3 regions of the Carnobacterium inhibens subsp. inhibens DSM 13024 genome follow, and region 2 is predicted to be linked to each of the others. Evidence: predicted binding sites of a transcription regulator. Region 2 holds the regulator's gene; each other region holds the start of a gene.
What was found. The regulator CtsR, encoded in region 2, represses protease genes until heat stress. The targets are predictions, from matches to a motif close to TTGGTCAAAAAAGGTCAAANA.
Positions count from the first base shown of each region.

Region 1: the regulator CtsR is predicted to act here: its motif matches at 6,105-6,125, upstream of clpP (ATP-dependent Clp endopeptidase proteolytic subunit ClpP).
Region 3: the regulator CtsR is predicted to act here: its motif matches at 7,693-7,713, upstream of clpB (ATP-dependent chaperone ClpB).

Region 1 is NZ_JQIV01000006.1:2,073,390-2,083,769, reverse strand. Features, by position in the region: gene gpmI (2,3-bisphosphoglycerate-independent phosphoglycerate mutase) at 1-189, opposite strand, end outside; gene tpiA (triose-phosphate isomerase) at 189-944, opposite strand; gene BR65_RS11150 (phosphoglycerate kinase) at 975-2,162, opposite strand; gene gap (type I glyceraldehyde-3-phosphate dehydrogenase) at 2,287-3,291, opposite strand; gene BR65_RS11140 (sugar-binding transcriptional regulator) at 3,333-4,370, opposite strand; gene BR65_RS11135 (DsbA family protein) at 4,674-5,201, opposite strand; gene clpP (ATP-dependent Clp endopeptidase proteolytic subunit ClpP) at 5,427-6,020, opposite strand; gene BR65_RS11125 (tRNA dihydrouridine synthase) at 6,570-7,550, opposite strand; tRNA gene BR65_RS11120 (tRNA-Arg) at 7,945-8,016, opposite strand; gene whiA (DNA-binding protein WhiA) at 8,163-9,119, opposite strand; gene BR65_RS11110 (gluconeogenesis factor YvcK family protein) at 9,152-10,168, opposite strand; gene rapZ (RNase adapter RapZ) at 10,165-10,380, opposite strand, start outside.
Region 2 is NZ_JQIV01000006.1:1,912,616-1,922,995, forward strand. Features, by position in the region: rRNA gene BR65_RS10305 (23S ribosomal RNA) at 1-802, shown strand, start outside; rRNA gene rrf (5S ribosomal RNA) at 894-1,009, shown strand; tRNA gene BR65_RS10315 (tRNA-Val) at 1,034-1,109, shown strand; tRNA gene BR65_RS10320 (tRNA-Lys) at 1,111-1,183, shown strand; tRNA gene BR65_RS10325 (tRNA-Leu) at 1,223-1,307, shown strand; tRNA gene BR65_RS10330 (tRNA-Thr) at 1,344-1,416, shown strand; tRNA gene BR65_RS10335 (tRNA-Gly) at 1,424-1,495, shown strand; tRNA gene BR65_RS10340 (tRNA-Leu) at 1,546-1,634, shown strand; tRNA gene BR65_RS10345 (tRNA-Arg) at 1,638-1,711, shown strand; tRNA gene BR65_RS10350 (tRNA-Pro) at 1,746-1,819, shown strand; gene BR65_RS10355 (CtsR family transcriptional regulator) at 2,199-2,660, shown strand; gene BR65_RS10360 (ATP-dependent Clp protease ATP-binding subunit) at 2,686-5,178, shown strand; gene BR65_RS10365 (hypothetical protein) at 5,308-5,691, shown strand; gene BR65_RS10370 (helix-turn-helix domain-containing protein) at 5,754-6,617, opposite strand; gene tadA (tRNA adenosine(34) deaminase TadA) at 6,740-7,264, shown strand; gene BR65_RS10380 (hypothetical protein) at 7,599-8,009, shown strand; gene proC (pyrroline-5-carboxylate reductase) at 8,261-9,076, opposite strand; gene BR65_RS10390 (metal ABC transporter substrate-binding protein) at 9,465-10,380, shown strand, end outside.
Region 3 is NZ_JQIV01000006.1:227,821-238,200, forward strand. Features, by position in the region: gene ffh (signal recognition particle protein) at 1-117, shown strand, start outside; gene rpsP (30S ribosomal protein S16) at 243-515, shown strand; gene BR65_RS02275 (KH domain-containing protein) at 529-771, shown strand; gene rimM (ribosome maturation factor RimM) at 887-1,402, shown strand; gene trmD (tRNA (guanosine(37)-N1)-methyltransferase TrmD) at 1,402-2,145, shown strand; gene rplS (50S ribosomal protein L19) at 2,321-2,668, shown strand; gene BR65_RS02295 (hypothetical protein) at 2,900-3,331, shown strand; gene BR65_RS02300 (OsmC family protein) at 3,373-3,795, shown strand; gene BR65_RS02305 (YajQ family cyclic di-GMP-binding protein) at 3,867-4,358, opposite strand; gene BR65_RS02310 (YitT family protein) at 4,526-5,422, shown strand; gene BR65_RS02315 (Cof-type HAD-IIB family hydrolase) at 5,474-6,286, opposite strand; gene BR65_RS02320 (prolyl oligopeptidase family serine peptidase) at 6,420-7,181, shown strand; gene BR65_RS02325 (metal-sulfur cluster assembly factor) at 7,255-7,584, shown strand; gene clpB (ATP-dependent chaperone ClpB) at 7,753-10,365, shown strand.

The DNA of each region.
Region 1 (10,380 bases), 160 kb from region 2:
TTCAGAATTCCCCATTTGACCTTCTGGAAGACCTACATCTAATCCAGAAGCTTTTAATGTGCTATGAGGGTATTTTTCTAATAGATGATCAAAATATGGTTTTTTAGCTTGAGCTACGGCATTTCCCATAACTTCATGACGCCATCCTAATCCATCAAGAATAATGATGGCTACTGGTGCTTTTGTCATTATTTAACAGCCTCCAATAACGCTAAGAACGATTCTGCTTCTAAACTTGCTCCTCCTACTAAAGCTCCATCAATATCTGATTCAGCCATGTATTCAGCAATATTTTCAGGTTTTACACTACCACCGTATTGAATACGTACTGCATCAGCAGCATCTTGAGAAACTTCTTTTGCGATTGCTTGACGAATAACTGCACAAGTATCATTTGCATCTTTAGAAGTAGAAGATTTACCAGTTCCGATTGCCCAGATAGGTTCGTAAGCAATGATTGATTCAGCTACTTGACCTTCAGTTAATCCAGCAATTGCCGCTTTAACTTGTCCGCTTACCCATTCATTTGTTTCTCCAGCTTCACGTTGTTCTAACGTTTCACCACAGCAAATGATTGGAACCATACCATTTTTGAAAATAGCATGTGCTTTTTTATTGATCTCTTCGTCTGTTTCGTGGAAAAACTCACGACGTTCAGAGTGACCAATGATAACGTAATTTACTCCTAAGTCTCCTAAAGCAGCAGGACTAATTTCTCCTGTAAATGCTCCAGCTTCTTCAAAGTAGCTGTTTTGAGCAGCGATTTTTAATTCTGTTCCTTCTGATGCTTTAACTAAAGATTGTAAAAATAAAGCAGGAGCTCCCACAACTGAATCTACTTGTTCAGAAGAAGGGATTTTTGTTTTAACTGCTTCTACAAATTCAGCAGCTTCAGCAGCTGTTTTATTCATTTTCCAGTTACCGGCAATAATTGGTTTACGCATAACTAACTTCCTTTCTCTAATTGAACTATTTTATTTGTCTGAAATAGATGCTACACCTGGAAGTTCTTTACCTTCAAGGTATTCTAATGAAGCTCCGCCACCTGTAGAGATGTGAGTGAATTGATCTGCAAAACCTAATTGCATTGCTGCAGCTGCAGAGTCTCCTCCACCAATAATTGTTGTTGCTTCAGTTAAATTAGCGATTGCTTCACAAACACCAACTGTTCCTTGAGCAAAGTTAGACATTTCAAATACACCCATTGGTCCGTTCCAAACAACTGTTTTAGCACCTTGTAATTCTTTAGTGAATAATTCAATTGTTTTTGGTCCAATATCAAGACCCATTTGATCAGCTGGTACAGCACCATCATGAACTTCAGTTGGTGTGTCATTGCTGAATTCTGGAGAAGTAACAGAATCGATTGGCAAGACTAATTTGTCTCCACCTTTTTCGATCAATGTTCTAGCTAATTCGATTTTATCTTCTTCAACTAATGATTTACCGATTTCGATGCCTTTAGCAGCATAGAAAGTGTAAGTCATTCCGCCACCGATAAGAACTTTATCAGCTTTGCTTAATAAGTTTTCGATAACACCAATTTTATCACTAACTTTTGCTCCACCTAAAATAGCCACAAACGGACGTTTAGGTTCATCAACAGCGCCACCGATAAATTTGATTTCTTTATCCATTAAGAAACCAGCAGCTGATTCAAGGTTTGAAGCAACTCCTACGTTAGAAGCATGTGCACGGTGAGCTGTACCAAATGCATCATTAACGAAAACGTCGCCTAAGCTTGCCCAGTATTTGCCAAGTTCAGAATCATTTTTGCTTTCTTTTTTACCATCAATATCTTCAAAACGTGTGTTTTCAAATACTAATACATCACCAGCGTTTAAGCCGTCGATAGCACTTTCTAATTTTTCTCCACGTGTTTCAGGTACAAATGTAACGTCTTTTTCTAACAATTCGCTTAAGCGTTCAGCGACTGGGCGTAAACTTTTGCCTTCTTTATCTTCTTCAGTTTTCACTTTACCTAAGTGAGAGAATAAAATAACTTTCCCACCTTGTTCAATAACATATTGAATAGTTGGTAAGGCTGCTTGAATACGGTTGTCATTAGTAATAACGCCGTCTTTCATTGGAACATTAAAGTCTGCACGCACTAAAACTTTTTTACCTTTTAAATCTAAATCAGTTACAACTTTTTTCACCATTAAAGATTCCTCCTGTATCGAGCAATTATGTGTAAATACTAATCTTTGAAAAAAGAAAAGCGAGGAAGCGCGCTGCCTCCCCGCTTTTATTATTTTCTATCCTAATTTAAGTCTCTTTTAAAGATTAACCTAATTTAGCAAAGTATTCTAAAGTACGAATTAATTGTGAAGTGTATGACATTTCGTTATCATACCAAGCAACAGTTTTAACGATTTGTTTGTCACCAACAGTGATAACTTTAGTTTGAGTTGCATCGTATAATGAACCGAATGACATTCCTAAGATATCAGAAGAAACGATTGCGTCTTCAGTATATCCGTAAGATTCGTTAGCTGCTGCTTTCATTGCTGCATCTACTTCTTCAGCAGTTACTTTAGTTTTTAATACAGTTTGTAATTCAGTTAATGAACCAGCAGCAACAGGAACACGTTGTGCAGCTCCATCTAATTTACCTTTTAATTCTGGTAATACTTCACCGATTGCTTTAGCAGCACCAGTTGTATTAGGAATGATGTTAGCTGCTGCAGCACGAGCACGACGGAAGTCGCCTTTTGGATGTGGAGCATCTAATGTGTTTTGGTCACCTGTGTAAGCGTGGATAGTAGTCATTAATCCTAATTCAATACCAAATTTGTCATTTAGTACTTGAGCCATAGGAGCTAAACAGTTAGTAGTACAAGAAGCACCAGAGATAACTGTTTCAGAACCGTCAAGAGTTTCGTGGTTTACATTGTAAACGATTGTTTTCATGTTACCAGTAGCTGGTGCAGAAATAACAACTTTTTTAGCTCCTGCTTTGATGTGTAATTCAGCAGCTTCTTGAGTAGTGAAGAAACCAGTACATTCTAATACGATTTCAACTCCAAGTTCTCCCCATGGAAGTTCTTCTGGGTTACGGTTGCTTAAAACTTTGATGTCTTTACCATTAACAGTAAATGCGCCATCTTTAACTTCAACGTCACCGTTGAAACGTCCTTGTGTTGTATCATATTTTAATAAGTGAGCTAGCATTTTTGGATCTGTTAAATCGTTAACTGCTACCACTTCAATACCTTCTAATTCTTGAATACGACGGAATGCAAGACGACCAATACGTCCAAAACCGTTAATACCTACTTTAACTGTCATAAATAGATTTCCTCCTTTAGGAATCGTACAATATATTTATTTTAAAGGGTTATCCCTGTTAAAATCTCATTAGCAGCACCCTCATCTGTGATGAGCCAAGTATGGCGAGGTGCTTTTTTCATGTGGGCTTCAATTGCTTTAGCTTTGGATTTACCGCCAGCTACTGCAATCACATTAGCAATATTTGCTAAGTTTTTCGATTGCATCCCAATGCGTGGTATTTTATAAATCACTTCACCAGACTGATTATAAAATTCTCCAAAAGCTTCTCCAACTGCAGCTTTCTTTTTAATCAGAGCTAGAACTTCTTCGTTCATTCCTCTGCGTTCAGCCATATGCATGGCGTCTCCGATGCCATATAAAACACAATTAGCATCATCAACCATCTTAAGAGTCCTTTTTATTCCAGGTTCTTGTAAGAGTGGTTTGTATGTTTCTTCGCTTACTTGTTCTGGTACATAAAGAACACGGTTTTCACCGCCAGTTTTTTGGGCCATTAAAGCGCTAATAGAATTCGCTTGAATATCAACCGATTCTCCTAGTCCACCTCTAGCCGGGACAAAAATCAACTCTCTTTTTCTTGAAAGAGTTTCATTCATTTGACTTGCTACTTCAGCCATAGTCGTACCGCCCATTACTGCAATAATATTATTGCCTTCCGGCAATAAAAAATCTAGAGCTTCCAATGTAGCATGGCCTATTTCCTCACGTAACTTCAGTTGATCATCTACGTCACCTGAAATAATTACACAGTGTTCGATCTCCAAATAAGAGGCAAGTTGTTTTTCTTTCTCTTTCATTCCCAATAACTGACCCATTAACTGGTCTAATTGGTGGTAAATGGTTTCACCCTTTTCAGTTAATTCCATTCCCATTTTTGAAGTTTTTATGAGTCCTTGCTTCTTTAATCCTTCTGACTCTGTACGTAAAACACGTTCAGTGATTCCCATACGATCAGCTAAGACTCTTCTGCCTACTGGACCCAATAAAAAAACATTGCGCAAAATGTGGTAACGATTCTGAAGTGTATACATGATATCTGGAATAACTTCTTCGATAACGGATAATACATTTTGCATGAGCGACCTCTTTCTACGTTGGTCGCTTTGTGACCGCGTTAGTCGTTCGGCGACCCTTGTTACTTAAAAAAACAAGAGAATCAAAAATGAAAATCAAACTATCAGTTTCCTGTTTCTGTTTTTTCATCATTCTCAATAGCATCCAAAAGGACACTATTACCATCTCTCACACCAGTAATTGTAACAGTAATCCTACTATCTTTCAACTATTAAGTTTCTAAGTTTTTCATTAAATTCTTCATAACTAATTGTGAATAAGATAAGTCTTTTTCATAGTTGATTTTATGCTTTTTACTCAGATTCCTAAAGACGTGAATCAATCATTTCTTTTAGTTCGTGTTGTGTAATATGTTCATCAAAAATTTGTTCTTCAATAAAAACTGTAGGAACAAACACAACATTTGCATTATTAGCTTCTTTAATAATTCCTTGAGCCTCTAACTCATTTGTTTGTTTCTTCAATTGCCTTTTCTCTTCAACATAAGTTTCAATCTCAGACAACTCTTCTAAGCTGCCCCACTCGTCTTGATGTGCAAAAAAATAATCTATTTCTTCGAGAGCTTTTGTTGGATTTGAATAATCTAAATACTGATGAACAACATTACCTTTTTTTAAACTTGGTTTCTCTTTATCAAAATGTTTAATGATGCGTTGGACTTTTCCACCTTCTACGTATTCTGTTAATAGGTCTTTTGAATCTGCATACCACATTTTACAATAAGGGCATTTTAAGTTAATAAATTCAATAACTTTAACAGGTGCATCTTCATTTCCAATTTTTATTCCATCTGTTGTATTTACTTTGTCTGCTTTAATAGTACTAATATCCACAAAACATCCTCCTTCGATTGCTTATTAACTTCATTATACAGATAAGCAACAATCAATTAAATGAATTTGTCTTATTTTCGTTACACCCGAAGTGGGAATGAAATCACAATCGTTTAAGGACGGGTCTTTTTTTACACGTTTTAGAACAATCATTTGGAAACAACAAAGAGGTTAGGACTTTTGCCCCAACCTCTTTGTCTTAAATACATAAGTTGTTTATTTTATTTAACTTAATGATGAACTGTTTTCCATAATTTCATCAATCAAACCATATGCTTTTGCATCTTCTGCAGACATATAGTTGTCACGGTCTGTATCACGTTGAATAACTTCAATAGGTTGACCAGTACGTTCAGATAAAATTTTGTTTAAACGTTCACGCGTTTTTAAAATGTGACGAGCAGCAATTTCGATTTCTGTAGCTTGTCCTTGTGATCCGCCTGATGGTTGATGAATCATGATTTCAGCATTTGGTAATGCGTAACGTTTTCCTTTTGTACCGGCTGTTAATAAGAAACTTCCCATTGATGCAGCCATTCCCATTGCAATCGTTTGTACATCAGCTTTAATAAAGTTCATTGTATCAAAAATTGCTAATCCGGCAGTTACGCTTCCACCTGGAGAATTGATGTAAATATAAATATCTTTTTCAGAATCTTGTGCATCTAAAAATAGCAGTTGAGCGATTACAGCATTTGCAAGATCATCGTCAACTGGACCACTTAACATAATAATGCGGTCTTTTAAAAGACGAGAATAAATATCATAAGCACGTTCACCTCTGGATGACTGCTCGATTACTGTAGGGACTAAGTTCATAATTTGCTTCCTCCTTAAATGTACATTCCTTTATTGTGTAACTAAAAGACTTACTCAACAAGTTACTAATTGTATTTTACTCTTTTGGTCAATAAAGGTCAATTTTTTTTGTTTGTTATTTTTTTGGAAAAATAATTAAATTACTACTCTTAACACAAAAGTTATCCTTGAAGACACTGACACAATTAGATGACTCTCAATTAAATTCTTACGCTTGCATTTATTCTACTAAAATAGGTTTCATACGATTAAAAAACAAATCAATTATGCTACCTTTATGCGATAATCAATTTGTTTTTAACGGTTTATTTATTATAGAATTTGACTAATAGGTCAACAAAATAATTATAACATAAAAAAATAATTCGAAAATTTTAAAGCTTTTAAATGAAAAGTACAAACCTTTATCCATAGTATGATTGGTCTGATGATAAGAGAAAAACAAAACAGAGTAGATTTAAAAAGAACTTCTAAATCAAATGCGTAGGAATTCTTTCTCTATTCTTCAACTGCTCAATCTTTCATCTTTAAACAAAGGCTGTCTCTCTTCTATTCTCCTAAAATATCTCGATTCTTTTCTTCAAATTCATCTAGTAATGCCCGTGCTCCATTTGTTGTTTCGGTTTCCATTAACTGTACTCTTAAATCACTCGCTCCGCGAATGCCGCGAACATATATTTTGAAAAAGCGACGAAGAGGTTTAAATGAACGTGGTTCATCAACAGTATACTGATCAAAAAGATCTAAATGCAATCTGAAAAGCTCCAATAATTCTTTGCTGCTATGTTCTTTCGGCTCTTTTTCAAAGGCATAAGGGTTATGAAATACACCTCGCCCAATCATAATGCCATCTACACCGTATTCCTCAACAAGTTTCAACCCTGTTTCACGGTCCGGAATGTCTCCATTAATGGTTAAAAGTGTTTGTGGAGCAATCTCATCACGCAATTTTTTGACTTCTGAAATCATTTCCCAGTGAGCATTGCCTTTACTCATTTCTTTTCTTGTGCGCAAATGGATAGAAAGATTGGCAATATCTTGTTCAAAAACATGTGTCAACCAATCACGCCATTCATCGATATTTGCATATCCAAGACGGGTCTTGACACTTACTGGTAACCCTCCAGCTTTTGCTGCTTGAATTAAATCTGCAGCAACTTGAAAACGGCGGATTAGTCCACTGCCTTTTCCTTTTCCTGCTACATTCGGTACTGGGCATCCCATATTGATATCAATACCCTTAAAGCCTTCTTCTGCCATACCAATACTCATTTGACGGAAATACTCTGGCTCGTCTCCCCATATATGAGCGACCATTGGTTGTTCATCTTCTGTAAACGTCAAACGCCCACGTACGCTATCCCGTCCTTCTGGATGACAGTAACTTACGGTATTCGTAAATTCTGTAAAAAACACATCCGGCTTGCCTGCTTCACTCACTACATGACGAAAAACAACATCCGTCACATCTTCCATTGGTGCCAATATAAAAAACGGACGCGGTAAATCTTGCCAAAAATTTTCTTTCATTTTTAATAATCGATCCTTCCATAACGGGATATTAAATCATGCTTTCATCCCAAAGTAAAATACACAAACTATCTAACATTTCAATAACGATTTTTCAACATTTGGAATTATACATTCATTTGTAGGATAAGTCCAATTCAGATCATCTTGTTACTATACCTTTTATTGTCATATCTTATCTTTCGAAATAACAGGCAGTAGAACGAACCAACATAAAAAAAGATCCGAAAGTCGTAAGCATTTTTACGAAAATCGGGTCTATGCTCTTCATTCCAGCATTACAACACAGATCTAATAAAGTTTTTGATCTAGCTAGTGCTGTCTTATTCTATTCGTTATTATGCAACTCTCCTATTAAACGGGTGAGGTAATAACTTTACTTGGCATCCTTACATGCCCCCTGAGGGAATCGAACCCCCATTTTAAGAATCGGAATCTTACGTGATATCCATTACACTAAGGGGACTCTACACTAATAACTTGTTAATCGTTCAGCTTTATACTTGCTAAAGTCAAAAACATCAACTATTACAGTGTAGCCCAGTTATAATGAAAAAACAAGAATAAGTTCTAGACTGAAAAACTTATTCCTACAATTTAATAAGTTTATATTTAAGTGATTACTGTTGCTCTTGTTATTTCTGTACTTCTTAGTTTATCTGCCATCTCATTTAACTTACGTAAACGATGATTGATTCCTGATTTGCTGATTGTCCCACTAGGAATCATTTCACCTAATTCTTTTAATGTTACTTCTGGATATTCTAAACGAACAAGAGCAATTTCTCTTAGTTTCGTAGGGATTTTATCCAATCCAATCATTTCGTCGATATACTTGATACTTTCAATTTGCTTACTGGCAGCATCAATCGTTTTATTTAAATTAGCATTCTCACAGTTGACTAAACGATTAACTGAATTCCTCATATCTCTGATGATTCGAACATCTTCAAACTTGAGCATCCCACTCGTTGCTCCAATCAAAGCCAAAAAGTCTGCAATTTTTTCTGCTTCTTTCAAATAAGTGATATACCCATTTCGTCTTTCCAACGTACGAGCATTCATATCGAATTGATTCATCATTTGACAAATATCATCATTATGTTCCTCATAACTTGAATGAATCTCAAGGTGGTAACGACTCGTTTCTGGGTTATTAACTGAACCTCCTGCTAAAAAAGCTCCACGCAAATAAGATTTAACTTTTTGCGTATTTTCCATTATTTCATTTGAAACATGACTATGCAATGACATCCCGTCCATAATAGACAAATCTGACAGCACTTCTTTAGTACCATGCTTTAATCGTACAATATAAACATTATTTTTCTTTAATTTCATTTTTCGACGAACAAGCAATTCACTTTCAACATCAAAATGATCTTTTAATAACACATAAATTCTACGTGCAATAGCTGCATTTTCAGTTTGTACATTTAAAATAAACTTTTTTTCGACCAAACTAACTGTTCCATTCATCCGAATCAAAGCAGCCAGTTCAGCTTTAGCATGTTCTCTATGCACTTCTAATTGAGTTAATTCTTTTTTCACTTCCGAAGCATAAGACATATAGGAGTCCTCCTTTCTTTTTATCTTAATAATTAAAAACTGTTTCGTTTTTCCACGCGTCTATTATCAAAAGCCAGCTTAAACAGTTCATCTACCACTTTTGTTCCATTATGAAAAACTCCTTGATCTCTTAATTCAAGAAAATCATCTGAGATAACAGAGGGCACTTCTTGAGCCAATCCTTTGAAGTCATGCGCTACTTGCACTAAGTATTCATTGTACCGTTCTGTATCCATGTAATTTTCTGGAACTTCCCCAATATTGACCAGTACAGTATCAATGAATTTTTTGTCTAAATGTTGATGCAATACACATACATGATCTGCATCCGTAAAGTTCTCTGTTTCGCCAAGTTGAGTCATAATATTACAAATATAGACTACTTTTGCTTCTGTTTCCTTAACGGCTTGTCCTAAATCATCGATCATCAAATTAGGCAAGATACTAGTAAATAAACTTCCAGGTCCCAACACGACCATATCAGCATCATGAATAGCAGCCAATACTTTTCTAGAAGCTTTAGCTTTATGATCATCTTCTGTGGGTGTTACATAGACTCGCTCTATTTTTTTTCTTTCTTTAGCAATTTTTGATTCTCCAGAAATCTTAGTACCATCCTCAAAGATAGCATGCAAAATCAATGCCTCTTCTGCTGCTGGGTATACGTGTCCATCTACCATCATCATTTTAGATAACAATTGAATCGCTTCAAATATACTGCTTCTCATTTCAGACATGGCCGCAATGATCAGGTTTCCTATTGAATGACCAGCTAAAAAGTGGTCATTTGTATCAAATCGATATTGAAAAATATCTTTTTGGGCAGAGGGAATATTCGAAAGTGATACTAATACGTTACGAATATCTCCAGGAGGAACAATGTTAGCATAATTTCTTAACGTTCCACTGCTTCCTCCATCATCAGCAACAGTTACGATAGCTGTTACGTCAGCATTTTTTGATTTTAGTCCATTTAGAATTACTGGTAATCCCGTACCTCCACCAATAACCACTATTTTAGGGTTATTCTTTTTTCTTTCTTGTATCATGAACGATTCACCGATTCTTTAACCTTCCCTTTATCACGATGCGTAATGTGGACAGGATACCCATCTATTTCGATTTTTTGTGCAATACGTTCTACTAAAGCTACGGATCGATGCTTTCCGCCGGTACAACCAATAGCGATAGTCACATTGTTTTTACCTTCTTTTTTATATCCTGGTAAAATATATTCCAATAAATCTGTAAATTTGCGATA
Region 2 (10,380 bases):
TTTGTACAGCTTGTACAGGATAGGTAGGAGCCATTGAAGCCAGGACGCCAGTCTTGGTGGAGGCGTTGGTGGGATACTACCCTTGCTGTATGACCACTCTAACCCACAGCCCTTATCGGGCTGGGAGACAGTGTCTGACGGGCAGTTTGACTGGGGCGGTCGCCTCCTAAAGTGTAACGGAGGCGCCCAAAGGTTCCCTCAGAATGGTTGGAAATCATTCGCAGAGTGTAAAGGCATAAGGGAGCTTGACTGCGAGACCTACAAGTCGAGCAGGGACGAAAGTCGGGCTTAGTGATCCGGTGGTTCCGCATGGAAGGGCCATCGCTCAACGGATAAAAGCTACCCTGGGGATAACAGGCTTATCTCCCCCAAGAGTCCACATCGACGGGGAGGTTTGGCACCTCGATGTCGGCTCATCGCATCCTGGGGCTGTAGTCGGTCCCAAGGGTTGGGCTGTTCGCCCATTAAAGCGGTACGCGAGCTGGGTTCAGAACGTCGTGAGACAGTTCGGTCCCTATCCGTCGCGGGCGTAGGAAATTTGAGAGGAGCTGTCCTTAGTACGAGAGGACCGGGATGGACACACCTCTGGTGTACCAGTTGTTCTGCCAAGGGCATTGCTGGGTAGCTATGTGTGGACGGGATAAACGCTGAAAGCATCTAAGCGTGAAGCCCCCCTCAAGATGAGATTTCCCATCACGTAAGTGAGTAAGACCCCTGAGAGATGATCAGGTTGATAGGTTGGAAGTGGAAGTCTAGCGATAGATGGAGCGGACCAATACTAATCGGTCGAGGACTTAACCAAAGAATAAACGGTGTACGACGGTTTCTAAACGAAAAACAAATTTTTAACTTATCCAGTTTTGAGAGAACAACGTTCTCTAGATTGAAATTTGTGTGGTGGCGATGGCAAGAAGGTCACACCTGTTCCCATGCCGAACACAGCAGTTAAGCTTCTTAGCGCCGATGGTAGTGAAGGGTTTCCCTTTGTGAGAGTAGGACGCTGCCACGCAAATTCAATTGTTTTTTCTCAGATGGAGGTTTAGCTCAGCTGGGAGAGCATCTGCCTTACAAGCAGAGGGTCGGCGGTTCGATCCCGTCAACCTCCACCATGAGTCATTAGCTCAGTTGGTAGAGCATCTGACTTTTAATCAGAGGGTCGCAGGTTCGAATCCTGCATGACTCATAACTAATCATTCAACATGTTTAGTTATGCCATACTTTTGCGGGTGTGGCGGAATTGGCAGACGCACTAGATTTAGGATCTAGCGTCGAGAGACGTGGGGGTTCAAGTCCCTTCACCCGCACCATTTTTTTTTTTGAATGTTTAGTTAAGTACCACTTTAGCCGGCTTAGCTCAGTTGGTAGAGCATCTGATTTGTAATCAGAGGGTCGAGGGTTCAACTCCTTTAGCCGGCATTTTGTTGCGAAAGTAGTTCAGTGGTAGAACATCACCTTGCCAAGGTGGGGGTCGCGGGTTCGAATCCCGTCTTTCGCTTACTAGTTCAACTAGTGAGCTCATTCGCAAGAATGACAAGCTGTTCTAATGCCGGGGTGGCGGAACAGGTAGACGCACAGGACTTAAAATCCTGCGGTGAGTGATCACCGTGCCGGTTCGATTCCGGCCCTCGGCACCATTTGCACCCATAGCTCAATTGGATAGAGTACTTGACTACGAATCAAGGGGTTAGAGGTTCAAGTCCTCTTGGGTGCATTTCTTTTGTAAAAAAGATAAAAACTCAGTAGTACGGGAAGTAGCTCAGCTTGGTAGAGCACTTGGTTTGGGACCAAGGGGTCGCAGGTTCGAATCCTGTCTTCCCGATAAACAACTTAGAAGATAATTCCATTTTTTTGTGGGGTTATCTTTTTTTATTATATTATTTTGTAGATACTTCGATTTAATGTAGAATAACAACAGTTTAAATGGTATTTAAAGAAAAAATGAGTAGAGTTGCTTTTCAAATCTTCTTATTTCTCGTATAATTAAAGTCAGGATTAGTCAAGAATGCTTCTTGATTGCTTACTGGAGCATCCTCCGTTATTAGTTTATTTTATTGAGTAAAAAAATAAACTAAGTAAATAAGTCTAGTGTTGGGACGAAAAGAAAAGGAGTGTTACTAAAAAAACGCCATTGCAATGTAAAGTAGATAAGGATATGATGTCTTATCACACATTAAAATGTTTTAGTAACAAGGTAACTCATGCACAATCAAAATATGTCGGATATCATTGAAGCTTATTTAAAGAAGGTTTTAGGCCAAGATGAACAAGTCGAGATTAGACGTAGCGAAATGGCAGATCGATTTAATTGTGTTCCTTCTCAAATAAATTATGTTATAAATACTCGTTTTACTGTACAACAAGGATATTTAGTTGAAAGTAAACGAGGCGGTGGTGGGTATATACGTATTATAAAGGTGAAATTATTAGATGAAGTTGAAATGCTGGATATGATGATTGATATTATTGGAAGTAAAATTTCTCAAAAGAATGCTTATTCTATTATACAAAGGTTGTTTGAATCTGAAATGCTATCGAAGCGTGAAGCCAATATTATGTTATCCGTAATGGAAAAATCACTCTTGAACTCTACTGAAGCAAATGAAAATGAATTAAGAGCTAAGTTATTAGTTGCCTTTTTAACTAATTTAAAATATGAGTAACGTATAAAAAACGGAGGCGAAATTGATGAATGAATTATTTTCTGAAAAAGCAAGAATGGTTTTAATCATGGCACAAGAAGAAGCAAAAGGATTTCGTCACCATTCTGTAGGAACTGAACATATTCTTTTAGGTCTTATAATGGAACAAGATGGAATTGCTGGAAAAACACTAAGACAATTTTCCGTTACTGAAATGGATATTCGTGAAGAAATCGAACATTTTACTGGGTATGGAACAATGAAATACCTTTCTAAAAACGCTATTCTTCCGTATTCTCCAAGAGCAAAACAAGCGATTACTTTTGCTACAGATGAAGCAAGACGTATGGGTTCAGCTTTAGTTGGCACTGAGCACTTATTATTAGGCTTATTACGTGAGGAAGATATCTTATCTTCTAAGATATTAAGCAACTTAGATATCAATTTAAATAAAGCCCGTCAAATTGTATTGAAGAAAATTGGATTAAGTGATGTAAACAGTGGCAAAGGTAAAAAAGCAAAACCAGCTACAAAACAAATTGCCGGTACACCTACTTTGGATTCTTTAGCTCGTGATTTAACTGACACAGCAAGAAAAGGTAAGTTAGATCCAGTAGTTGGGCGCTATAAAGAAATTCAACGTATTATTCAAGTATTGAGCCGTAGAACAAAAAATAATCCTGTTTTAGTAGGAGAACCTGGTGTAGGTAAAACTGCCATTGCTGAAGGTTTAGCACAAAAAATTGTTGACGGAGAGGTTCCTGCTGCATTAGCAAATAAACGATTAATGATGTTGGATATGGGTTCGCTAGTAGCTGGTACAAAATATCGTGGTGAATTTGAAGAACGTATGAAAAAGATTATTGATGAGATCTATCAAGATGGAGAAGTTATCTTATTTATAGATGAATTGCATACGTTAATTGGTGCTGGTGGAGCAGAAGGTGCTATTGATGCTTCTAATATCTTAAAACCTGCATTAGCCCGTGGCGAATTACAAACGATTGGTGCGACCACTTTAGATGAATACCAAAAGTATATTGAAAAAGATGCCGCTTTAGAACGACGTTTTGCACCTATCCATGTTGATCCTCCTTCAGAAGAAGAAGCAGAAGAAATATTATTAGGCTTGCGTTCTCGTTATGAAGAACACCATGGTGTGGAAATTACAGATGAAGCAGTACATGCTGCTGTTAAGTTCTCATCACGTTACATTACTGCAAGACAGCTTCCTGATAAGGCAATTGATTTAATAGATGAATCTGCTTCTAAGGTGCGTCTAGATGTTTCAAGTAAACCTTCTCCAGTAGCAGCTGCAGTTTCTATTCTAGAAGCTTTGATCCAAGAAAAAGAAGAAGCCATTCAATTACAAGATTTTGAGAGAGCTGCAAAAATTCGTACAAAAGAAATGAAACAACGTAAGAAGATTGAAAGTTTACTTCAAAAACAAGAAGGAAAAGCTTCTTCGAGCTCATTACAAGTAACGGAAAGAGATATTGCAGAAGTAGTCTCCTTATGGACCAATATTCCTGTGCAACAAATGGAACAAAAAGAATCGGATCGTTTAATGAATTTAGAAAATATACTGCATAAAAGAGTTATTGGACAAGAGCAAGCTGTCGGATCAGTTTCTAGAGCGATTAGACGGTCTAGAAGCGGGCTGAAAGATCCTAACCGCCCTATTGGTTCATTTATGTTCTTAGGTCCTACAGGTGTAGGGAAAACAGAATTAGCTAAAGCACTTGCTGCAGCCATGTTTGGTAGTGAAGAAGCATTAGTACGAGTAGACATGTCTGAGTTCATGGAAAAATATAGTACCAGTCGTTTGATTGGTTCGCCTCCTGGTTATGTTGGGTATGATGAAGGTGGACAATTAACTGAAAAAATCCGTCAAAAACCATACTCTGTTATTCTTTTTGATGAAGTTGAAAAAGCACATCCAGATGTATTTAATATCTTACTACAAGTTCTTGATGATGGTCATTTAACTGATGCCAAAGGAAGAAAAGTGGACTTCAAAAATACAGTCATGATTATGACTTCTAACTTAGGTGCAACAGCTCTAAGAGATGAAAAATCTGTAGGATTTGGTACAGCAAACAATAAAAAAGATCATAAAGCAATGGAAAAACGAATAATGGAAGAATTGAAAAAAATGTTTAAACCAGAATTTATAAATCGTATTGATGACTCTATTGTTTTCCATTCTTTAGAAAAAGAAGAATTGACTCAAATCGTAAAACTAATGGCTCAAACTATTGTTAAACGACTAAAAGAAATGGACATTGAAGTAAAAATTACTCAAGCAGCAATTGATGTGATTGCTAAAGCTGGTTATGATCCTGAATATGGAGCACGTCCGATTCGTCGTGCACTTCAAAAGGAAGTAGAAGATCGATTGAGTGAAGAGTTGCTAAGTGGTCGAGTTAAAATCGGCGATCAAGTAACAATCGGTGCTTCAAAAGGAACGATTCGTATTACTGTAAAAGATTCAATAAAAAGAAACAACAAAACAGTAACTTCAAGTGAAAATAGTTAAGTTGTTTTTTTAAAGTAAAGTTAGAGAAACGTCTGCTATCGTATAAGATGGTAGACGTTTTTATTCGTATTTTATATTTCTTTCTGCTATGATAAATTTAAAGAAATAAGGAAAGGAAAGTGACTAAATATGAAAAATTCGACAAAAGCATTATTGATAGGATTCGGAACACTTTTTACAGTTGGGGCTATTGTTGTTTCTTCTTCAAATATGGCAATGGAAAAAATTGAGTCTAAAATGAATCGTAAAAGAGCTAGATATTTCGTAAAAGATAAATTAAAAGGCAACGAAAATGCTATGAGTGTAATTGATGATTTATCTGATATGGAAGTTGCTAATTTATTGGGTGTGGTAGATAAAGTGTCTGATTTAAGAGGCAGTATGAGCTCTTATGGAGAACACCTAAAAGATACTACACACGACTTTAAAGAAACACTTATGGATAAAAAATCAGATTTACAACATGAGTTTAAACACCAAAAAAAAGGGCTAAAACATAAATTTAAAAAATAATACTATTGTTATAAAAAAATAATCTACCGCTAATTTTTTTCATTAGCAGTAGATTATTTTTTTTAGATTGTTAATAAATAACAAAGCAGCAAATCATCTCTGTTTTTTAATGAAAGACCAGACTCTTCATAGAAACGATCTAGTCGATATTGTAAAGTATTGCGATGGATGTAAAGATATTTAGCTGCTAAGCTGATATTTCCTTGGTTTAGCCATATAGCGGTAATGAGTTCTTTTATTTCGGAATGAGAAATGAGTTCTTCTTTTAATTGTTGTATAATCGGACTTTTAAATAGAGCTTCAGAAGCATAATAACTTAGTGCTATATCAGGTAATGAAAATACTTGCTTGCTTTTATCCAGCTGATTGAAAAAAATAGTTTGCTCTTCGTTAAAAATATCCTTTATTTCTAATGAAATAGACCAGTATTGACCAATATAACCTTTTGTTTTTATCGAAAAATCATCATCTAAAGTTTGTAAAATACCTATCGTCTCATCTTGGTTTAGTGAATAACCTGAATAGTGCTGAATCAAAAGACCATAATGGTCATTGATAAAAAAGGCAGCTTCTACATTTTCAAAAAAACTTTTAAATGCATTTAGCCATAATTTCTTATTAAAATTAGTATCCATTTTTTTTATATTAAATTGGATAATTCGATAATTTCCAGATTCAGCAGGTAGAATAGAATTATTTTCTATTAAAAAATCATACCATTTTGACTGAGGATTTTCTGGATTTTTTATGTCTGTTTCTTTATTTAAAATAAGGTGAAGCAGCTTTGATTCTGAAGAGGTCAATTGTTTTTTATCAAAATGGATCCATTGATTTTGATAAGGGAAGGTCAAGTAATTCTGATCATTATTCGAATCATCTGTCAAAAAAGCAGATGGGTAAATAGACTTAAGTTGATTAAAATTCATAAAAGCACTCCTTTGAATGAAAACAGTTACAAATGTTCTATACGTTCATTCTATCATTTTTTTAATAAATTTGTAGATGAATTATGCTATGATAAAGAAAAGAATAAACGAGGGAACAAGAAATGTTAACTGCAGAAGAAAAAACGTACTTTATGCAAGAAGCGATCAAAGAAGCTCAAAAAGCAAAAGAGAAATTAGAAGTTCCTATTGGTGCAATAGTTGTGTTGGATGGAAAAATCATTGGCAGAGGTCATAATATAAGAGAAGAATCGAACGATGCAACAACTCATGCAGAAATTTTGGCCATTAAAGAAGCTAATCGCCACTTAGGAAATTGGCGTTTAGAAGAGGCTCAATTATTTGTGACACTAGAACCTTGTCCTATGTGTAGTGGTGCAATGATCTTATCACGCATCAAAGAACTCTATTATGGAGCTAGTGATCCTAAAGGCGGTACTGCTGGAACATTGATGAATTTATTAGATGATAAGCGTTTTAATCACCAAGTACAAATTGAAAAAGGTCTTTTAGAGGAAGAATGCAGTGAATTATTAAGCGATTTTTTTAGAGAATTAAGAAGACGAAAAAAAGAAGAAAAAGCACAAAGAAAAGCAAATAAACTACAACAAGACGACAGCCAATTATAAAAAAATAATGATGAGGCTAAGACAAAAATCCCAGCCACTTCTTTATATACGACTGTTTATTCTAAAACATGCTCCAAAAAAGCAGACCCGACGTCCACTTCGCGAACAATGCTCGATGGTCGATGACCATACTGCGCTTATTCGTTCCAGTGATTCGGGTCTAAACGCTTATTGTCCCACTCTCATATTCTGTAAAGGTCTAATGTGAAAAAACTAAATTAACTTTTCTATTCTTATTTTGGAAGGTGGTTTTGGTTAATACAGATTATATCAACTTGAAAATAATATAAATATCGGGTTATGATAGAAGAGTTCTAAAAAAGGAGGTATTCTTTTGTTTAATAAGAAAAGAAAAAAATTAGTGATGTATATGTTTTTAGGAATTATGTTGATATTCTTAACTGGGTGTAAAGGTTCAAAAGACATACAAGGTAAATGGTATGCAGAAAATTCCGATGGGAAACAAATGATTATAAATGTAATGGATGAATCTATCACCTTTAGTTCTGAGGGAACTGATGATTGGACTGTATCTTATAAGCAAACGGGTACTGGGTTTAAAAACAATATTAGTTATAAGAAAATAGAATTCGATGATAAAATTTACTCGTTTGTTTTCCCAGACAAGAAAGATATAGACAATGCCATTATTTTGATTCCTTATGATGAAGATGAAGCAACAGAGGGAACTATTTACTGGGTTCTATCTAAAAATGATTTTCCAGATTATAACAAATATAAGTAGTTAGCATAATCCAAAAAGACTATTAGACTGAAAGGACCTTACCTGCATTAAGGAGAAAATAAACTTATTAAATGGACCTATCACGATTAGAAAACGTACTTTTGAATAAATAAAGTTAAATTCTCTAATTTTTGAAAAGCTGAACTTATACATTTATAAAACAAGAAAGGTAACACGTAGTATCTATACTAAAAAACTTCAATGACACAAACGTCGTTGAAGTTTTTTAGTGTTTTTTTAAGATGGAACAGTTAGTGGTGTTTCATCATTTCTTGATCTTTATCAATCACTGCTTGTGCTGCTTTTGTAATTGAAGAGATAAAACCAGCATCTTCCAGAGCTAGGATTCCTTCAACAGTTGTTCCACCTGGAGAAGAGACTTGATCAATCAAATTCCATGGCGTTTCTTCACTGTCCAAGACTAATTTTCCGCTTCCAAGAACAGCTTGAGCAGCAATTTTTGTAGCTACTTCTTTAGACATACCATTTCTAACAGCAGCTCTGGCTAATGAATCGATAAATAAAAAGACAAAAGCAGGTGAACTGCCGGCAATTGCTGTGAAAGTACTAAAATCTTTTTCAGGTAATTCAACAACTTCACCAATAGCTTTAAACATATTGAAGATAAATTCTTTTTGTTGAGAAGTAGTGTAGTCATTTCCACATATGGCAGTCATTCCTTCTCCGATTTGTGAATTTAGATTAGGCATTACTCGAATAATAGCTGTTTCATTGCCGTCATTTAATAGTTCTGATAGTTTTTGAAGGGATGTTCCAGCAGCAATAGATACAACTAAAGGTTGATGAGCAGCAATTTCATCTTTAATTTCTGCCAAAATAGTTGGGAAAACATTTGGTTTAGCTGCAAGTACTAAAACATCGACTTTTCCAGCTAATTCTTTATTAGAAGAACAAGCTTGAGTACCAGTTTCTGAAGTGAAAAGGGCTAATGTTTCTTTGGTTGTATTGTGAACGTAAATATCTTGATGAGAGGTATGCCCATTTTGGATCATACCTTTTATAATGGCACTAGCCATATTTCCAATTCCAATGAATCCTACTTTCATGATGAACACTCCCAGTTTTTCTTTTTATATGTTTATTTTACCATAACTTACAAGACAAAATTAAAAAGCATTAGTTATAACTAAGATGAACATAGAGAAAATAGCTTCTTAATAAAACTTATTGTGGGAAGTTCTATAAGAAAAAATGCTTGTGATAAAACGTAACCATTACGATTTAATCAGTGCTTTAATAATTTACCATGCTTAATTTTAGAAGTCAATCAAATATTATAACTAAATCGATAGTAAAAATAAAGGTTGCATCGATAAATATAATCCTGTATTATACAAAACGTAACCATTACGATTTGTGGCGTAATAATTAAATTCATTGAATACATACGAGTTTAAGTAACAGTGCACTATTTTTTTTACAGGAGGATTATTGATGATGAAAACAAGTAAATTATTAACTATAGGGTTATCTATAATAGGAGTAGGAGTATTCATGAGTGGATGTGGAGCAGCAGAGCAAGCTGATACATCATCAGATAATAGTCATACAGAAGAGACAATAAAAGTAGTAACGACGTTTTATCCCATGTATGATTTCACAAAAAATGTGGCACAAGATTTGGCTGAAGTATCTTTACTTTTACCTGCTGGAACTGAAGTGCATGATTTTGAACCTAGTGCTAAAGATGTTGCCGAGATCCAAGAAGCAGATGTGTTTATTTATAACAGTGAAGAGATGGAAACATGGGTTCCTTCCGTATTAGATACTATTGATTCAACCGAAGTTCTCGTTATTGATGCTAGTGAAGGCATTACCCTTATTGAGAATGAAGCAGTTGAAGAACACAATGATTCAGATCATGAGCACGCAGAGCATACCCATGATCATGATGAAGAAGGGCAAGAAGAGCACAGTCATGCAATTGATCCACATATTTGGCTAGATCCTGTCCTTGCTCAAGAAGAAGTGAACACCATAAAAGAAGGCCTAATTGAAGCTGATCCTGAAAATGAAGAAGGTTACGAAGTTAATGCTGATGCCTATAATCAAAAGTTGGAAGCATTAGATCAAGAATACAGAGGAGCTTTTCAAGAGGCAGAGAACCGAACGTTCGTCACACAACATGCAGCTTTTGCTTACTTAGCTCAACAATATGATTTGAATCAAGTATCAATAGCAGGCTTGTCATCCGAAGAAGAGCCTAGTCCGGCTAAATTAGCTGAATTATCCGAATTAGTCGATCAAGAAGGGATGGAGTATATCTACTTTGAAGATAATAGTTCTTCTAAAATCGCCGAAACGTTGGCAAGTGAAGTTGGTGTTGAGTTAGCTCTATTAAGCCCTTTAG
Region 3 (10,380 bases), 1.7 Mb from region 2:
ATGGATAATCTATTTGGGCAAGGTGCTAAAGGCAAGCTTGGTAAAATGGCTATGAACTCTATGGTTCGCAAGAACAAGAAAAAAATGAAGAAAAAAAACAAAAAAGGGCGTAAATAAGAGTCTGAAATAGGAAATTTATCGTTTGTAAAAAAAAAACATGCTGTAAAGAAAAAACACTTTACAAGCTATAAATAAACTGGTAAACTACTTATTGTGAGATAGTTAATGGAGGTGTAAGAAATATGGCAGTAAAAATTCGTTTAAAACGCATGGGATCAAAAAGAAATCCTTTTTACCGTATCGTAGTTGCAGATTCACGTTCTCCACGTGATGGACGTTTCATCGAAACTGTAGGAACATACAACCCAGTTGTTGATCCAGCAGAAGTAAAAGTGGACGAAGAAGCAGTATTAAAATGGTTAGCTAATGGTGCTCAACCTTCTGATACAATTCGTAACATCCTTTCAAAAGAAGGCATTATGAAAAAATTCCATGAATCAAAAAACACTAAATAAAAGGATGTTTTCTATGGCTGACATAAAAGATTTAATTCTTACAGTTGTGAGTCCTCTTGTAAGTCATCCGGATGATTTGGCAATTGCTTTAGTAGAAACTGAAGAGTTTTTAGATTATCAATTGTCTGTTCATCCTGAAGATGTTGGACGAGTAATTGGAAAAAAAGGTCGCGTAGCAAAAGCTATTCGTACAATTGTTTACAGTGTGAGGGTCCTTGGATCTAAGCGTGTAAGATTAACGATTGTGAATAGTTAAATTCCGAAAGAGAAATCATTTCTTCAATAAGAGATGGTTTCTTTTTTTATAAATGATTTTAACAGGATAATAATGAAACATAATAAAAAAATAGCGTTGTAAATGAGGGAATAAAATGAAAAAAATGTACAATGTAGGAAAAATCGTGAACACACAAGGGATCAAAGGCGAAGTTCGTGTCATTTCAAAAACGGATTTTCCAGAAGAACGATACAAAAAAGGTTCCATTTTGACTTTATTTCAAGATGGCAAAAAAGTAATTGACTTAACGGTTACAAGTCACCGTAAACATAAAAACTTTGATATCCTATCCTTTGAAAACCATCCTAATATCAATGACGTAGAAAAATATCGTGATGGCATATTAAAAGTCGGCGAAGAGAAGCTAACGGAACTGCCAGAAAATGAATATTATTTGCATCAAATTGTTGGGTTGACTGTCCAAGATGAAGAAAACAATACGATTGGAAAAATAAGTGAAGTCATGTCGCCAGGCGCAAATGACGTTTGGATAATTGAACGACCTAAAAAGAAAGATCTATTGATTCCATATATTGAAGAAATCGTCTTGAAAGTTGATTTAGAAAATCAATTAGTGACTATTCATATGATGGAAGGGTTAGATGATTAATGAAAATAGATGTTTTAACCCTATTTCCGAGAATGTTCCAAGGCCCATTAACCGAATCCATTATTGGAAAAGCTATTGATAGAGATCTATTAAAAGTAGATGTGGTAAATTTTCGAGACTATACAGATAATAAACACCTGAATGTAGATGATTACCCCTATGGCGGCGGAGCGGGCATGCTGCTAAAAGCACAGCCAATTTTTGATGCCATAGATGCGATAAATGAGAAAGCCCCAGAAACTAAAAAAAGGGTCATTTTATTAGATCCTGCTGGCATACCTTTCACCCAATCTGTAGCAGAAGAGTTAGCAGAAGAAGAACATTTAGTCTTTATTTGCGGCCATTATGAAGGATACGATGAACGGATTCGTACATTGGTAACAGATGAAATTTCTTTGGGAGATTATGTGTTAACAGGTGGAGAACTTGGTGCGATGGTGATGATTGATGCTACTGTACGTCTGTTACCGGAAGTATTAGGAAATGATCAATCAGCTAAAACAGACTCTCATTCAACTGGATTATTAGAGCATCCACAGTACACAAGACCGGCTGAATATCGGGGAATGAAAGTTCCAGATGTATTGATAAGTGGAAATCACAAAAAAATTAAAGAGTGGCAAGATAAAGAGTCAATTAGACGGACATTTGAAAGACGTCCGGATATGCTTGATAACCTTGCTCTATCAAATGAACAGAAAAAATACTTAGGCGAGATCGAAAAAGAAAAAGAATCTTTGTAAAAAGTAAAAATGAACGATCAGTAAAGTAAAATTTTATAAAAACAAAGGAAATTTACTTTACACCTAATTAGGCATATGTTAAACTAATTTAGTGAGTGGGCAAAGCCTGCCGAAAAAACGATGTTCCGCTGTTTCTATATAGAGATATGAAGGTTTGTTGGAAGGAGAAAATACAATGAGTAAATTAATTGAAGCAATTACTAACGAACAATTACGTGAAGACATCCCAGCTTTCCGTCCAGGAGATACTGTACGTGTTCATGCTAAGATCGTTGAGGGTACTAGAGAACGTATCCAATTATTTGAAGGTGTTGTAATCAAACGCCGTGGTGCTGGAATTAGCGAAACTTATACAGTTCGTAAAATTTCTAACGGAATTGGCGTTGAACGTACATTCCCAATGCATTCACCACGTGTTGCTCAAATTGAGGTTGTCCGCTTTGGTAAAGTACGTCGTGCTAAATTGTACTACTTACGTGACCTACACGGAAAAGCAGCTCGTATCAAAGAAATCCGTCGTTAAGATGTTTTTCAAAAGAGTTGGGACTATTGTCCCAGCTCTTTTTTTTGTGCATAAATAATTACAGAAATTATCGTAAAAGATTAAATGACTCAGACTGCTACGGCTATCTCAAAATATATTTTCATCACCTGTAAGTTTTGTTTTCCTAAATACTCTGTTCATTAAGGACAGATTACGTTATAATTAAAAATGAAAATGAGATTAGAAATCAAAAAAGTGGGGTATAGTATAGTGAATAAAGCATTAGTAAACTTTGAAGCCATCTTAAAGGCTAAGCATGTGCCTTTAGCCAAGAAAGAAATAAAAAATGGACAAGTTCTTTATAATGGTAAATTTAAATTGAATGATAGCCAAGCTTTGCCATTTGGAATTGTTTTTGATAATAAAGAAGAAGGAATCATTGATTTTCAAATCGTGTACCATAAGTTAGCCTACGTAACGAATTTTGATGCAAAAAATCAAGTATTAGAAATTTTAAATGAACTGAATGAAATGAAAACAGGTTATTACCGTGTTTGTCTTGCGGGAGACGGAGAAATTTATATGAGACTTCTTTCTCGAACAACAGAAGATGTAAGAGCAGCATATGAAATGATGATCGTCGGGTCAACAATTGCCAAGAGCATTCTTCCAAAAATTGAAGAAGCAGTTGGGAAAAAATAATTATAACATTGTGAATTCATTGGATAGAAAGTAGGGATTTCGTGAAGAATCAAAAATCTTTATTTCATGCTGAAATGGTCAATGAAACGGGTGTAAATGGTGAAGCGTTTGTGAAAAATGGCGGGTTGAATGTTAAACTTTCCAGCCCTTTAAATAAAGAAGAAGGAACAAATCCTGAAGAGTTACTTGGGTTGTCTTTTAGTACTTGTTTAAATGCTACTATTCAATCTTTGCTAAAAGCAAGAGGAAAAGAAAATACAAGTCGTGTAGAAGTTCATGTCGATTTTATGCGTGAACCAAACGGAATCGGCTACTTCTTTAATGTAGAGGCTGTTGCGAAAATCGATGGATTGCCTTTTGAAGAAAGTAAAAAAATTATAGAAGAAGCTGAAAATCGTTGCCCAGTATCTAAATTACTTGCAGGAAGTAAGACGGTATCTGTGAATGCAGTCGAAGAATTCTAACGAACAAAGATAAAAGACCTTCAAATTCTATTTGAAGGTCTTTTATCTTTGTTAAATATAGTAATGCCAGGTTATCTGTAATTTGTAAACTGTAAATCGATAGGCAAGTTAGCATCTCTTAGTAAAGCGATAACTTGTTGCAGATCATCACGATTTTTGCCAATTACTCTTATTTGGTCATCTTGTATTTGGGTTTTTACTTTAATACCAGATTTTTTAATTAACTGAGTAATTGTTTTGGCATGTTCTTTATCAATTCCACTGATTAAATCAGCGAATTGACGAACATTCCCTCCAAAAGCTTTTTCAGTTGAAGAATAATGAAGATTTCGAGTTGGAACGCCTCTTTTAACTAATTTATTAGTCAATACATCTTTTACTTGTTCTAATTTAAAGTCATCATCTGAGACGATAACTAATTTTTCTTTTTCTAATTTGATTTCACTGATCGAACCTTTGAAATCAAAACGATTTGCAATTTCTTTTGTTGCTAATTGTACGGCATTTTTTATTTCTTCCATATTCATTTCTGAAACGATATCAAAACTTGCTTCTTTTGCCATAAGTAATTCCTCCTTTTACATTGTGCTCTTAAATTGTACCATAAAAGGCAGGCAAATCCTTGGAAAACGGATACAAATGAGAGTGTAATGAAGAAAAAAATTTTTTTCTTTATTAATAAGAAAAATCTTGTTATTCTTGTTTGATTAAGTATATAAGGAGTTATGAGATGACACAGTTAAAAACGCCGAATTTTTGGATTGAACAAGCAAAAAAAATCTTTTTTATCTTTTTCGCAGCTATCACAAATGCAATCGCATTAAACAATTTTTTAATACCAGCCAATATTTATGCTTCGGGTATTAACGGAATTGCGCAATTATTATCGGGTGTATTAGACAATTCTTCAGGCATCCTTATTGATACGGGTATATTAATACTTGTATTTAATATTCCTATCGCGTTACTTGGATGGTTTAAAGTGGGGAGAAATTTCACATTATACAGTTTTATGACGTCTATTTTGATTTCGTTTTTTACGGTTCTTTTGCCGATTAATCCACTGACGAATGATCCTATGATGAACGCTTTATTTGGAGGGATTATTAGTGGAACTGGAATTGGTTTTGCATTAAAATACGGTTTTTCAACTGGCGGAATGGATATTATTTCAATGGTATTAGCTAAAACTACGGGTAGATCTATTGGTACATTAACATTTGCAATGAATTTACTTATCGTTTCATCAGCCGGTGTTTTATACGGATGGGAATATGCTCTTTATACTTTGGTGTCGATTTATGTGATGACCAAAATGATTGATACAATACACACCAGTCATCAAAAAATTACGGCTATGATTGTGACCAATGAACCGGATGCTTTAGTGAAAGAAATACATGGAAAGTTGATAAGAGGGATTACGATTATTCCTGCTAAAGGTGCTTATTCAAAAACCGATCGTTCTATCTTAATGATGGTTATCACTCGATATGAAATGTATGAATTAGAACAAGCTGTTAGAGAAGCAGATGCGTCAGCTTTCGTCAACTTTATGGAAACGAATAAAGTGTTAGGCGAGTTTTGGAGTTCAGACCGACAAAAAGAATCTTTAATGAAAAAATAAAAGAAACAGGGTGCCGTTCAATTTGAACGGACATCCTGTTTCTTTTTGACTTTAAATCAATCCAAAATAGTTTTCTAAATAATGAGCTAAACCTTCTTCATTGTTGGTTTTTTCTGTTATATCATTTGAAATTTGTTTTAAAGAATCAATCCCGTTTTTCATCACTACGCCATGACCAGCATATTGAATCATTTCATAATCATTGTCTTCATCCCCAAAAGCAATGATATCTTTTTGCTTCACACCGTATACTTGGGCAATACGTTCAACACCTAATGCTTTTTGTACTCCTGCTGCTACGATCTCTAAACAAGGCGTTTGTCCGCCCCATGTTCTAATTTCAACAGCGTTTCCATAACGAGCTGTAACTTTTTCAATAATATAAGCTTGATTTTCTGCATCTGTAAAAACACAAACAGCAGTAGGGTCTTCTTTCAAGCTAGATGCTGTTAATTTAGAAGCGCCTTTTTTTCCTTCTGGAAAGAAATCGCTATAAGGAACAAAGTAGTTGTCTGCAAAGACTGTATCTCTCAGTTCTGCTGCAATCAAATGAATATCTAAATCTTTTTTTAAAGTCAGCATATCTAGCGCAATTTCACGATCCAATGTTTTATGGTATTGTGATTCCCAATTTAATTGATTTGGTAAGTGACACAAAGCACCATTAAAGTTTACGATTGGCGTTTCCATTCCTAATTGGGTGTAAAATTGTTTGCTATTACGGTAAGGCCTGCCCGTTACGATTGAAACGATGTGACCGGCATTTCGTAAAGTTGTTAAAACATTTTGAGTTCTAACCGAAATTTCTGAACGATTGTTTAAGGTAGTGCCATCTAAATCAAGAGCAATTAATTTTTTATTCATCAAAATCCTCCGACTATTCATTTAGGTTTATAAAAGCTTCTAGTTTTCTTTTATGATACACTTATTTTATAGAACCTTTACGAATAGTGTACCACAAAGTCTATAAGAATAAATATAGAAAGAGGATAGATAAATGATAACAGTAAAACATGAATACATTAATGAGATACCGGTACTAGAAGTTGTTTCAACGGAATTAATAGACCAAAAATTGCCCACTGTTGTTTTTTATCATGGTTGGACAAATTATAAAGAAAGCTCTTTAGTTCATGGTTATGAGATTGCTAAAAAAGGATTCCGTGTCTTGATACCAGAAGCTTATTTGCATGGAGAAAGAAGTCAAGGAGCACCAGTAACCGAGAGAAGTATGGAGTTTTGGGATGTTGTTCAACACAATGTAATGGAGTTTCCAGCTTTAATAGAGCATTACGTCGAAGTTGGTCTAGCAGATCAAGAACAAATCGGAGTGTCTGGTTTATCAATGGGTGGCGTGACCACATGTGCTTTGTTAACGCAATATCCTTGGATAAAAACGGCTGTTGTCTTAATGGGAAGTCCGTCTCCAATTCCTTTCTCAAAATGGTTATTAACTTCCAAATGGCAAATAGGAGTAGAAATCGATTTTGAATCTGAACAATTTGCTCATGCAATCGAGTCGTTAAAACCTATTTCGCTTGATATGCAACCTGAAAAAATTGATGGGAAATTCGTTCATTTTTGGCATGATGAAGATGATGATTTAGTCCCTTACCAACCGACGTTTGATTTCTACAAAAGAATCAAAGATCAAGAGTATGGAAAACATGTGAGTTTTACAACAACTGAAGGTCAAGGCCATCATGTTCCTTATATGATATCTGTTGAAACAGCTAATTTTTTCGAAAAACATTTATAAAAACATTCACAATCTCTTGCTGAAAGACTTTGATTTTGGTAAAATCAAGTCAAAAAGAGAAGGTGCTCAACCTATGGAAACAACTAAAGAAAATCAATTGGAAAATCTGAAAGAACGCATATTAGCAGCTTTAGAGCAAGTCATTGATCCTGAACTGAACATTGATATTGTGAACTTGGGATTAATTTACGGAGTTGAAGTAAGCGAAGAAAAACACTGTGTGATAAAATTAACGTTAACGACTATGGGTTGTCCTTTGGCAGATACTATTACCGATGACATCATGAAAGCTATACAGTCGATACCTGAAATTTCTTCAACCGAAGTGAAATTAGTTTGGTATCCTGCTTGGGATACAAGTAAAATGAGCCGCTATGCCCGGATTGCTTTAGGTATAAGATAAAGAAAAGTTTACTCTAATGATAAAAATTGGGGTAAGATTTTTAACATTAACCGTACAAATAATGGTTAAAAAATAAATGAATAAATTAGTCAAAATTCCAATTATTTTTATTTGACCTTTACTGACCAATGAAGTATACTAACATTAGTAAATCAAGGAGGGGTTTCTATGGATATAGAAAAAATGACTACTACGATGCAACAAACCCTTGGCGAAGCTCAAAATATTGCTGTAACTAGAAAACATCAAGAAATAGATCTTCTCCATTTATGGAAGATCTTTTTAACGCCTGATCATTTTGCACGTGGGCTTTATCAATCGTTAGGGATCAATACAGAGGATTTTGAATCTTATATTGATCAAGAATTGGATTATTACCCAACTGTTGAAGGCTCTAATGTTCAATATGGACAAGGAATGAGTCAAAACCTATATAATTTATTAACAGAAGCAGATAAATTAAGAGCTACATTTAAAGATGACTTTCTTTCTACTGAGATCGTCTTATTGGCACTTATGAAATTAAAAAATCATTCTTTAACTAAGTATCTATTGAAGAATGGGTTAACTGAAAAGAATTTAAAAAATGAAATTGAAAAAATAAGAGGAGGAGATCGCGTGACCTCACAAAATCAAGAAGAAACTTATCAAGCACTTGAAAAATACGGTACGGATCTAGTTAAAGCCGTAAAAAGCGGAAACCAAGATCCTGTTATAGGTAGAGATGATGAGATTAGAGATGTTATTCGGATTTTATCTCGTAAAACGAAGAACAATCCGGTATTGATTGGAGAACCTGGTGTTGGTAAAACCGCTATTATTGAAGGGTTGGCTCAACGAATCGTTCGAAAAGATGTACCCGAAAATTTAAAAGGAAAAACCATTTTTTCATTAGACATGGGTTCTTTGATTGCAGGTGCTAAATACCGTGGAGAATTTGAAGAACGCTTAAAAGCAGTTCTAAAAGAAGTGAAGAAAAGCGAAGGGAACATCATCTTATTTATTGATGAGATCCACACAATTGTAGGCGCCGGGAAAACAGAAGGCAGTATGGATGCAGGAAACTTATTAAAACCGATGCTGGCTCGTGGAGAACTGCATTGTATTGGTGCGACAACATTAGATGAATATCGAAAATACATGGAGTCAGATAAAGCACTTGAAAGACGTTTCCAAAAAGTACTTGTTGATGAACCTACAGTAGAAGAAACCATTAGTATTTTAAGAGGACTAAAAGAACGGTTTGAAATTCACCATAGCGTAAATATTCACGATAACGCTTTAGTGGCTGCGGCAACGCTATCCAACCGTTACATTACAGATCGTTTTTTACCAGATAAAGCAATTGATCTAATAGATGAAGCTTGTGCTACCATTCGAGTTGAAATGAATTCAAGACCCACTGAATTGGATCAAGTTTCTCGCCGGTTGATGCAGTTAGAAATAGAAGAAGCTGCATTGAAAAAAGAGAAAGATGACGCTAGCATGCGCAGATTGGCTATTATTCAAGAAGAATTATCCAATTTACGTGAAGAAGCGAACCAGCTGAAAATGAAATGGGAAACTGAAAAAGAAGAAGTAGCTAAACTACGCGATAAACGTGCTGAAATTGAAAAAGCACGTCATGAATTAGAAGAAGCAGAAGGCAATTATGATTTGGAGCGAGCTGCTGTCTTGAGACATGGACAAATACCTGCTTTAGAGACAGAACTAAAAAAACTCGAAGAGCAACAATTAGCTGATCAAGATAATCAAGTTAGACTGGTACAAGAATCGGTTACAGAAGAAGAAATTGCTGTAGTTATTGGTCGAATGACGGGTATTCCTGTTAGTAAGTTGATTAAAGGCGAACGCGAAAAATTGATGCACTTAGATGAATCATTAAATGAGCGTGTCATTGGTCAAGATGAAGCGGTACAAAGCGTATCAGATGCGGTTATAAGGGCTAGAGCTGGCATCCAAGATCCTAATCGTCCGCTAGGTTCATTCCTATTTTTAGGACCAACTGGGGTTGGGAAAACAGAATTGGCAAAAGCATTAGCTGACAATTTATTTGACTCACAAGATCATATGGTCCGGATTGACATGAGTGAGTATATGGAGAAACATACTGTTTCAAGATTGATAGGTGCACCACCTGGTTACGTCGGTTATGATGAAGGTGGACAATTGACTGAAGCTGTCCGGAGAAGTCCTTATACCATTGTTTTGTTAGATGAAATTGAAAAGGCTCATCCAGATGTTTTCAATATTTTATTACAAGTATTAGATGATGGTCGATTGACTGACTCAAAAGGCAGAATGGTCGATTTTAAAAACACTGTTTTGATTATGACAAGTAATATTGGGTCTGATCTATTATTAGAAGGTACAGATGACCAAGGACAAATTAAAGACTCAACTAAAGAACAGGTATTATCGCTGTTAAAAACATCCTTTAAACCTGAGTTTTTAAATAGGATCGATGACACTATTCTTTTTGCTCCTTTAGGCTTACAAGTTGTGAAAAAAATTATTCTTAAATTAATCCACGATTTAGCTGTCCGCTTAGCTGATCAAGACATTGAGTTAACGATTTCTGGAGAAGCACAAGTTTGGATAGCCGAAAAAGCTTATGATCCGATGTATGGAGCAAGACCATTAAAACGATTTATTACGAAACAAGTAGAAACACCTTTAGCCAAAGGTATTATTTCTGGCGAAATTCTACCGAAATCTAAAGTAACCATTACGTTAAAAGATGACCACTTATCCTATGAAACACAACTGTTAGATGATTAAACAAAAAAAAGACAT